Regions from separate parts of the Mammaliicoccus sp. Dog046 genome, predicted to be linked through region 2. Evidence: riboswitches for the same ligand, from Rfam matches in the RefSeq annotation. Region 2 holds a riboswitch; the other holds the start of a gene.
What was found. A riboswitch is a leader RNA that binds a small molecule or an ion and turns the genes downstream of it on or off. The one in region 2 is predicted to bind S-adenosylmethionine.
Positions count from the first base shown of each region.

Region 1: another riboswitch for S-adenosylmethionine. It lies ahead of P3U32_RS03270 (M20 family metallopeptidase); the one in region 2 lies ahead of metK (methionine adenosyltransferase).

Region 1 is NZ_CP120131.1:670,623-676,058, forward strand. Features, by position in the region: gene deoB (phosphopentomutase) at 1-418, shown strand, start outside; gene P3U32_RS03260 (S-ribosylhomocysteine lyase) at 894-1,361, opposite strand; gene P3U32_RS03265 (GrpB family protein) at 1,496-2,038, shown strand; SAM riboswitch class I at 2,082-2,181, shown strand; gene P3U32_RS03270 (M20 family metallopeptidase) at 2,240-3,427, shown strand; gene ldmS (L-aspartate--L-methionine ligase LdmS) at 3,424-4,611, shown strand; gene P3U32_RS03280 (DUF2750 domain-containing protein) at 4,717-5,379, shown strand.
Region 2 is NZ_CP120131.1:963,735-969,170, reverse strand. Features, by position in the region: gene P3U32_RS04935 (nuclease-related domain-containing protein) at 1-386, opposite strand, end outside; gene metK (methionine adenosyltransferase) at 729-1,922, opposite strand; SAM riboswitch class I at 2,025-2,138, opposite strand; gene pckA (phosphoenolpyruvate carboxykinase (ATP)) at 2,318-3,922, shown strand; gene P3U32_RS04920 (alpha/beta hydrolase family protein) at 4,742-5,436, opposite strand, start outside.

The sequences.
Region 1 (5,436 bases), 290 kb from region 2:
TAATATGGACGGTATGGATAAATTGATTGAAGTAGTAAACAGTGATTTCACTGGATTAAGCTTCTTGAATTTAGTAGACTTTGATGCACTTTATGGGCATAGACGTGATAAAGAAGGATATGCACAAGCAATTAAAGACTTCGATAATCGTTTAGAAGAGTTAAAATCATCTTTAAAAGAAGATGACTTAGTAATCATTACAGCGGACCATGGAAATGATCCAACAGCACCAGGAACAGATCATACACGTGAATATGTACCATTATTAATGTTTAGTCCAAGTATTGAAGAATACAAAGCATTATCAGGAGATACAACATTTAGTTCAATCGGCGCAACAATTGCTGATAACTTTAATGTAACATTGCCGAAATTCGGTAAAAGTTATTTAAAAGAAATGGGCGTAGACGCTGAATAATAAAAAAAGAACTCGGAATTAATCCGAGTTCTTTCAGAGTGGGAGCGGGACAGAAATCTAATTTATATAAAAAAGATTTCGTATTCCCGCCCCGGCAAGGATGACTAGATACTAAAAACGGCTGAGACATTTATTATGTCCCAGCCTCATTTTTTTATGCGCTGAACATTGCAAGTGGAGGCTGACAAGCAACATTGAGAACGACTAACGAGATAGTTCTGAGAAACAATCCCGTTAGAAAATCTAACGAGACAGAAAGTGAAAACAATCTCGTTAGAGGTTAAATAGAGCACTAAAAAGACTCGATTACCTACAAAAAGTGAGAAAATAACGCGCTAATGAGATAGTTTTAAAAAACAATCCCGTTAGAAAATCTAACGAGACAGAAAGTGAAAACAATCTCGTTAGCGCGAAAATGGACTGAATATACAATAGTCCATAAAAAAAGAACTCGGAATTAATCCGAGTTCTTTTTTTAATCTTCTTTAAAGATATCTTTCCAGCTATCTCTCTTAGATAAAAATTCAGTTGCTAATTGTTGCGCGCCTTCTAATGAATGGCTAGCTGCCCAACCGCATTGTACTTCGTTACAAGCTGGTACTTCAGTTGCTTGTTCAACATCTTTTAATGTTGCTTCTAAGATATTTAATACATCATCATAATCATCATGGTTGATAAATGAAGCGTAAAAACCTGTTTGACATCCCATTGGGCTAACGTCGACAACTTTATCTGTATGATTTCTAATGTTTTCTGCCATTAAATGCTCTAATGAATGTAAAGCAGGCATTTCCATATGTGCTTTGTTAGGTTGTTTAAAGCGGATATCGTATTTATGAATCACGTCACCGTGTAATCCTTCTTTAATTCCTGCAAGTCTTACAAACGGTGCCTCAACGATTGTATGGTCTAAATTAAAACTTTCAACATTCATTTTTGTCATGATACTTCCTCCTTTGATTTCGGCATCATTATATCAAGTAAAAATTGAAAAAACAATCAATTCAGATTTATTGCTTTCTTTATAGGTCACTTTATAAGATAATGTAATAAATTGTTCCGAAATAAGGTGATAATATGGAAAGGTTAAAAGTAGTCCCATACGATAGTATATGGCAACATCTTTTTCTAGAAGAGAAGAAGTATTTACAGTCATTGTTGAAAGAGCATAGTGTCAGTATTGAACATATTGGGTCAACGGCGATTCCTGGATTATCTGCGAAACCAATTATAGATATATTAATCGTTGTGAAAGATAGTCAGTCAATAGATGCATTTACACATGAACTTTCAGTTTTAGGGTATGAGTCTAAAGGAGAAAGAGGCGTTATCGGAAATAGGTATTTTAAGAAGTATGATCAATATGGTGCGGTATCGCATCATTTACATATATATGATGAGGGTAGCCCACACATTTTGAGATTACTATCCTTTAGAGATTATTTAAGAACGTTTAATGGTGAAAGAGAACGTTATAGCAGATTAAAGCATGATTTAGTCTTGGACTATCCAGATGATAGCGTAGCATATTATAAAGGAAAAGATAGCATGATTAAAGAATTTGAGAAAAAGGCAGAAAAATGGTATTTAAATTCTAATGATATTGCTACAAAACATTGACATATCCGAGTGATAAAGTTAGAATTAAAAACAAATTTCATACGAATTATCCAGAGAGACTGAGGGATGGGCCCGATGAAGTCCAGCAACCTCCCATAACGGAAAGGTGCCAATTCCTACAGTAACGTACTGAGAGATAAATGATTGATTGGCGCACTCCTTAACAAGAAGTGCGCTTTTCTTTTGGAAAGGTGAATGGAAATGAGTAATTTATCGCAAAATATTATTAATTATATAGAACAAAATAAACATTTATATTTATCAATGAGTCATCAAATTCATGAAAGACCTGAATTAGGAAATGAGGAAGTATTTGCTTCAAAATTATTAAGTGATCAATTAAAAAAACATCACTTTAATATAGAGACAAATATTGCTAAACATCCTACAGGTTTTATTGCTACATATGATACAAACAAAGAAGGACCGACGATTGCATTTTTAGCAGAATATGATGCTTTGCCGGGACTTGGACATGCATGTGGTCATAATATTATCGGTACTTCAAGTGTGCTCGCAGGCATTAGTTTATCAAAAGTGATAGACGAAATAGGTGGGAAAGTCGTTGTTCTTGGTTGTCCAGCTGAAGAAGGTGGCGTCAATGGTAGTGCGAAAGCAAGTTATGTTAAAGCAGGCATAATTGATGATCTTGATGTTGCACTCATGGTTCATCCTGGTCACGAAACTTACGTAACCGTGCCTTCATTAGCGGTAGATGTATTTGACGTTAAATTTTATGGGAAAAGTGCACATGCATCTGAAAATGCAGACGAAGCAATTAATGCATTAGACGCAATGTTATCGTTCTTTAATGGCGTAAGTATGCTTAGACAACAAATTAAGAAAACGGATAAAGTGCATGGTGTTATCTTAAACGGTGGAGAAGCAGCAAATATTATCCCTGATTATACACATGCACGATTTTATACACGTGCAACTTCTCGTAAATCTTTAGATGTGTTAACGGATAAAGTAAGAAAAATTGCTGAAGGTGCAGCGATTCAAACAGGTGGAACGTACGAGCTTCGACCAATTCAAAATGGTGTAAATGAATTTATTATTAACAAACCGTTAGACGAATTATTTAGAAAACATGCAGAAGAAATAGGAGAAGAAGTAATTGAAGATGATTTTGGTTTTGGATCGACTGATACAGGGAATGTGAGTCATATCGTACCGACTATACATCCACATATAAAAATTGGACCTTCAGATTTAGTCGGACATACGAAAGAATTTTGTCAGGCAGCTGCCAGTCAAAAAGGCGATAAAGCATTGATAAGCGGTGCGAAAATTTTAGCATCAATGGGTTTAGAACTGATAGAGAACGCGTCCCTTAGAAATGAAATTATCCAGCATCATCAAACATTAAGGGAGAAATTACTATGAAAAAAGAATATAGGAAATCATTACCTTTAACTTTGAAAGACATTTATGAAGAAGATATGATTTATAATGCACGACCTTCATATGAGGATAATCCTTGGTTAAAAGCAGAGGAAGCCCAGTCTAATTTTTTAACAGCTAGAGAACTTATCATTAGTGATATGCCTATGATTGTACATGAAGCATGTATAACAAAAAATGCGAAAGACCTATTAAGTCTAGTAGCGCTAGAAATACCGAATAACATTCACACATTCTATGATCAATCATCATATGAAGCACTTATTAAACAATTATGTCACCAAAATAAGAAAATCTTCTTTCAATATATTCATGGTGACCATCTTTGTGAAACAGAATCATATGCGGTTAACAAATCAACATTCATCGATTTAAATAATAAGACAAAAATTGAACAATGGACAGGTGGTAAATATTTACCACAAAGAGAAATTGTTAATGTGGAAGACTTTGAAAATCGAGTGAAACAATGGACGTTACCGATTGTCATTAAGCCAGGTGATGAGTTACCAACAGCAGGCGGATATGGCGTGATGATTTGTTACAATGAAGAAGATTTAAATCAAGCGATAAAACGAATCAATGCAGCAACTGAAACAAAAAATATCATCATTGAGCAATTTATTGAAGAAATTCAAAATTACTGTGTGCAGTATAGTTATAGTAAAGAACAAGGTATTCAATATTTAGGTGCCGTTCAACAACTAACAGATAAATATGGATTTTATAATGGCAATGTCAATTTGAATGAAGTGCCTGAAAGTGTAATAGAAGCGGGATATGAAATTATGAAGAATGGCGTTGAACATGGTTATACGGGTGTGTCAGGATTCGATTTACTCATTGATAAGAATGAAGACGTATATGCCATTGATTTGAACTTTAGACAAAATGGTTCTACAAGTTTATTGTTACTTCAAGAACGTTTACAAGAAGGGTATCATAAATTTTTAAGTTACCATTCCAAAGGCAATAATGCACACTTCTTAGAAACAATTAAAAAGTACATAAGAGAAGGCTATTTATACCCATTATCTTACTATGATGGAGATTGGTTTAAAGACGAGCAAGTAAAGTCCCGATTTGCAGGTATATGGCATGCTGAAAATGAGTCAATTGCACTTGAAAAAGAACAAGCATTTATAAAAGAAATAAGCGAAAAATAAGTATAAACATAAATACAATTGAACGCTTAAATTTATATTGACTTCACGCTTTTAAATATAATATATTTTATAAGGATTAAATATAAAAATAAGGGTGGTATGACAATGGCTATACAAGATATGTCCATGTTCAAACAAATTCTAGCCAGGGAAAAATTTTACGTCATATTAATCGATCGTAAAATCTTAAGAGATCAAGAAAACGACATCCGTTTAATTTGGTCAAAAGAAGCACATGCACAATCATATTTAGAAGAATCAAACATCACTCAGTTTGATAAAATCATGGAACTTGATTTAGATCGATTTGTTACATATGAAATGGACGAAATCCTAGATGAAGGAGACCAATTCATCGTGGATCGATTTGAAAGTAATAAGGGGATAGAAGTAGAAGCAATACCATTTATTGAAGAAATTATGAGTGAACTAGACGATATACGAATTGAAGAATTTGCTGAAGACATCTGTAAAGAAAAATATGTTTACGGATTAACAGTCAAAGGACAAAAACAATTCATCATTATTTCTGAAGAAGATGAAAGCTTGCCAGATATGATGACCGTTTGGAGTACGAGAAAGTTAGCAGAAAAGATAAGACGAGAAGACTTTGATGAATACGAAATTATAGAAATAGAAACAGACGTATTTGAAGAATGGTTAGTAGACTTGAAACAAGAAGATATTGCACTTGGTGTTAACTTGAAATCAGGTATGATTGGTACAGTTACTGATCCGAAAGCAGTATTAAATGCAATGCCGTGTTAAATAATAAGCTAGATAAAAAGACTTTTGCAAAAGATGCAGAAGTCTTTTTTTAGTGGG
Region 2 (5,436 bases):
TTCGCCATAATATGCATATCTTCCGGTCTAATTCGGCGTTCATTTACTAATTGATCTCTCAATTCTAATAAATGTCTATCTGTAATATACTCGCCTTCATTTTTAGAGAATAACTTTAATGAATCAATTTCTCTTTCTTTTTGTGAAATTTCTTGTTGATGATTTTCTTTTTCTTTAGTTAATACTTTTTTATTTTCTACTCTTTCGTGATCAAGCTTTTCCTGATGTTCTGATTTCAATGACTCGTTCTGTTGTTTGTGTGTTTCTTGAATTTTATTCAGAGATTTTTTCTTTTGTTTCAATGCAACGAAAAATAATATAATAAATATAATCGCAATAATAACAGCTGCGATTAATCCATAATGAATCGGCTCTAATTGGCTCATAATTGCATATCGCTCCCTTTCAAATGTAATAACTCTATTATAGTAAAAATCCTAAAGAAATTCAGTATATAACCTTAAATATATACGATATATGCCGTTATTTTTTAAACTTCGTACAATTCAATAGTTAATCAACACTAAAATTGTAAATAACTTGGTAAATCAGGTGATTTTGATTGCATTTTTAACTCAAAATGCTAATAACGACACTCTTATTTGCACGTTCGCCCATTCTTGTAAACAACGACACTCTTATTTGCACGTTCGTCCTATCTTGCGAACAACACTCCCTCTAAATCAAAAAAACCCAAACTACGAATGCAGTTTGGGGTTTATAACTTCTTATTTAAGTAATGTCTTCAAATCATCAACTTTATCTAGTTCTTCCCATGGCAATTGAACATCTGTTCTTCCGAAATGTCCATATGCTGCTGTTTGTTTATAGATAGGTTGTCTTAAGTTCAACATTTTAATGATTCCTGCTGGTCTTAAGTCGAATAATTCTCTTACTTTTTCAACTAATGATGTTTCGTCTACTTTACCTGTACCGAAAGTTTCGATAGAAATCGATACTGGTTGTGCCACACCAATCGCATAAGCTAATTGGACTTCACATTTATCAGCTAAGCCGCTTGCTACGATATTTTTTGCTACGTATCTTGCAGCGTAAGCACCTGATCTATCTACTTTTGTTGGGTCTTTACCACTGAAACAACCGCCACCATGTCTTGCATAGCCACCGTATGTATCAACGATAATTTTTCTACCAGTTAAACCAGCATCACCTTGAGGTCCACCAATTACGAATCTACCTGTTGGATTTATAAAGAATTTAGTATTCTCATCTAATAAATCTTTAGGCACGATTGGATAAATAACATGGTCTTTAATATCTTGTTGAATTTTTTCTAGTTCAATTTTTTCATGATGTTGTGATGAAATGACAACTGTGTCTACTCTTACTGGTTTATCATTTTCATCGTATTCAACTGTTACTTGCGTCTTACCATCTGGACGTAAATAATCTAACGTACCTTCTTTACGTACATCTGTTAATTTTTTCGCTAATTGATGCGCAAGGTAACCAGGTAAAGGCATATAAGTTTCTGTTTCGTTAGTAGCAAAACCGAACATTAAACCTTGGTCTCCTGCGCCAATTGATTCTATTTCATTATCAGTTAAATCGTCTCTATCTTCTAATGCACAATCAACACCTTGAGCTATATCAGCTGATTGTTCATCTATTGCAGTTAAAATGGCCATTGTTTGGAAATCGTAACCGTACTTCGCTCTTGTGTACCCTATATCTTTAACCGTTTGTCTAACTACTTTTGGAATGTCGACATAAGTTGAAGTTGATATTTCACCAGCAATAAGTGCCATACCAGTTGTTACTGTTGTTTCACATGCGACTCTCGCTTTAGGATCTCCCTTTAATAATTCGTCTAAAATCGCATCAGAAATTTGGTCCGCGATTTTATCTGGGTGTCCTTCAGTTACCGATTCAGATGTGAAGAGTCTTCTATTTTTTGACATAAAAAATCTCCTTTAAATATAGTTGTACGGTCTCTACCTCAGCGCAAATAAAAAGTGCCCACTCTCAATAAAATAAAGAGAGAAGGCACACTCGTCCATTCGCTCTTATCGTTCAGACAATATTGGTCTGCAAACGGTTTGGCACCTTTCTTTCGCATTCGAAAGAGGTTGCTGGGTTTCATTGGGTCCATGTCCCTCCACCACTCAGGATAAGAGAATCCGTCAAAAATGATAATACTAGAGATTTTCATTAATGTCAATGTACCTCAAGTTCTCGTATTATAAAATTTTTATAATAAATTCCCCAATTAGTATAGACTATAAAATTCAATGTGTTATACTAATTCCATGAAAATGCTTACAACTATAAAATTAACATATGGAGGTCGTCATTTATGGCAATACAGACTATTACGGAAACAATCGAATTAACTAACCTGCTCAAAAAGGAATCTACTCACAACCAACTGTCTAGAACAGAATTGTACCGTCACATTTTAGAATCTGGTGAAGGTATATTAACTGAATCTGGTGCAATTAGAATGGAAACAGGTAAATACACAGGTCGATCACCAAAAGATAAATTTATAGTTAAAGAACAAGATACAGAACAAGACATCGACTGGGGTACAATTAACCAACCGATCTCAGAAGAATACTTCCTCAATCTATATGACAAAGTTATAGACTACTTAAACCAAAAATCAGATATATACGTATTCAATGGCTATGCTGGAGCTGATGAATCTTCAAGATTAGACTTACGAGTAATCAACGAACTTCCTTGGCATAACCTTTTCGCACAAAATATGTTTATCCGCCCAGAAACGAAAGAAGAAGCATTAAACATTACACCTAACTTCACTGTAATTAGTGCACCAGGATTTAAAGCAGATCCTGAAGTAGATGGCACTAATTCTGAAACATTCATCATTACATCATTCAAACATCGTGTTATTTTGATCGGTGGTACTGAATATGCAGGTGAAATGAAGAAAGGTATCTTCTCTGTAATGAACTACCTTTTACCTAAAAAAGGCATTATGAGTATGCATTGTTCAGCTAACGTTGGCTACAATAAAGATGTTGCTTTATTCTTCGGTTTATCAGGTACAGGTAAAACAACATTATCAGCAGATCCAAACAGAAAACTAATCGGTGACGATGAACATGGTTGGAATGAAAATGGTGTATTCAATATTGAAGGTGGTTGCTACGCGAAGACAGTTAGTCTAAGTCGTGAAAAAGAACCTCAAATTTATGATGCGATTCGTTACGGAACAGTATTAGAAAATGTTGGCGTGCAAGAATCAGGTGAAGTTGATTATGAGGATACATCATTAACTGAAAACACACGTGCTGCATACCCTATTGATTTTATCGATAACATTATTACTCCATCAATTGCGGGACATCCAAATACAATTATTTTCTTAACAGCAGATGCATTTGGCGTATTACCTCCAATTTCTAAATTAGATAAATCACAAGCAATGTATCATTTCTTAAGTGGATTTACTTCTAAATTAGCAGGTACTGAAAGAGGCGTTACTAGCCCACAACCAGTATTCTCAACATGTTTCGGTTCACCATTCTTACCATTACATGCAACTGAATATGCAGAACTATTAGGTAAACTTATAGATGAGCATGATGTTGATGTATATCTTGTAAACACAGGATGGACTGGCGGAGAATATGGTGTTGGTTCTAGAATGGATCTTAAACATACACGTTCAATGATTCGCAGAGCAATCAGTGGAGAAATTAAAAATGCTGAATTCGTACAAGATGATATCTTCGGACTAAATATTCCGAAATACGTATCAGGCGTACCAGAAGAAATTTTATATCCACGTAACACTTGGGTTTCTTCAGATGCTTATGATGAAAAAGCAAAACAACTAGCTAAAAACTTTAAAGAAAACTTTGCTAAATTCGGTGAGTCATCAGAACATATTCAAAATGATGGTGGATTTACATTTAATAAAAATAATTAAATTTATGATTTATAAAAAGCTGAGGCAACTTGTACAAGTTGCCTCAGCTTTTATTATTGATATACATGTGAATGTGATGGCTAACGAGATTGTTTTCTAGAACTATCACGTTAGAGCACTATTTCTTTGGATTTCACCTCTATTTCTCACTTCTGAACACCATTTTTTCCCGCTAACGAGATTGTTTCCATTTTCTATCTCGTTAGAATTTCTAAGAAGATTGTTTTCTGAAACTATCTCGTTAGAGCACTATTTCTTTGGATTTCACCTCTATTTCTCACTTCTGAACACCATTTTTTCCCGCTAACGAGATTGTTTTCACTTTCTATCTCGTTAGAATTTCTAAGAGGATTGTTTTCTAGAACTATCTCGTTAGAGCAGTATTTTTTTGGATTTCACCTCTATTTCTCACTTCTGAACACCATTTTTTCCCGCTAACGAGATTGTTTCCACTTTCTATCTCGTTAGAATTTCTAAGAAGATTGTTTTTGTTTTCTATCTCGTTAGAATTTCTAAGGGGATTGTTTTCCAGAACTATCACGTTAGAGCACTATTTCTTTGGATTTCACCTCTATTTCTCACTTCTGAACACCATTTTTTCCCGCTAACGGGATTGTTTTCACTTTCTATCTCGTTAGATTTTCTAAGAGGATTGTTTTCCAGAACTATCTCGTTAGCCACAAAACTCAAGCATTTTTAGCGCTGACTCCTGCGGGAACAACATGATTCGAAGACTACAGGCTGAGAACATACCCGCGGAAAGCATGCACGTAAAAAATGCCGACAAAGTCTATACTTTTGCCGGCTCTCTATGTTGCCTCAGCTTTTATTTTTCTCACATTGATCCATCCACTTCTGAATCTTGTGAACGGTATCTTTTTCAATATTTGGTCGAAAGACGTGTCCTTCGCCTTCTTTATATATCGTTTGATATTCAACATTTTCTTTAATTAAATGTTGTTCTAAATGTTTAGCCATATTGATATTAACTTGCTTATCTTCCGTACCGTGAACGATTAATATTGGTGGACTATCTTGATGTATATCCTTCAATGCATTTCTTGTCTCATATGCACTACGGTCTTTCTTCGGATGACCAATCATTCTTTTCAACATATTTCTAAGCTCAATGCGTTCTTCGTACATCATTAATATATCTGAAACGCCACCCCATATGATATAACTTGTAACACCAATTTGCTGATATGTTAATAATCCTTGTATACCACCTCTTGAAAAGCCTACGATATGTATCGGTACATTTGGATATTGTTGTTTCAATATATCTACTCCAACGGTAACGTCATTTAAATCTTTACCACAGAAAGCATCTCGTCCTTCACTGCCATTACTCCCTCTATAATAAGGTGCAAATACAAGTGTATGTTGATTACTAAATTGTGCCAAGCGACCTGGTCTGACTTTACCAATTTGTCCTTTGCCACCTCTTAAATACACAACAATTCTATTAACAGAATCTTGAGGTGTCATCAACATGCCTTTAACTTTTAATT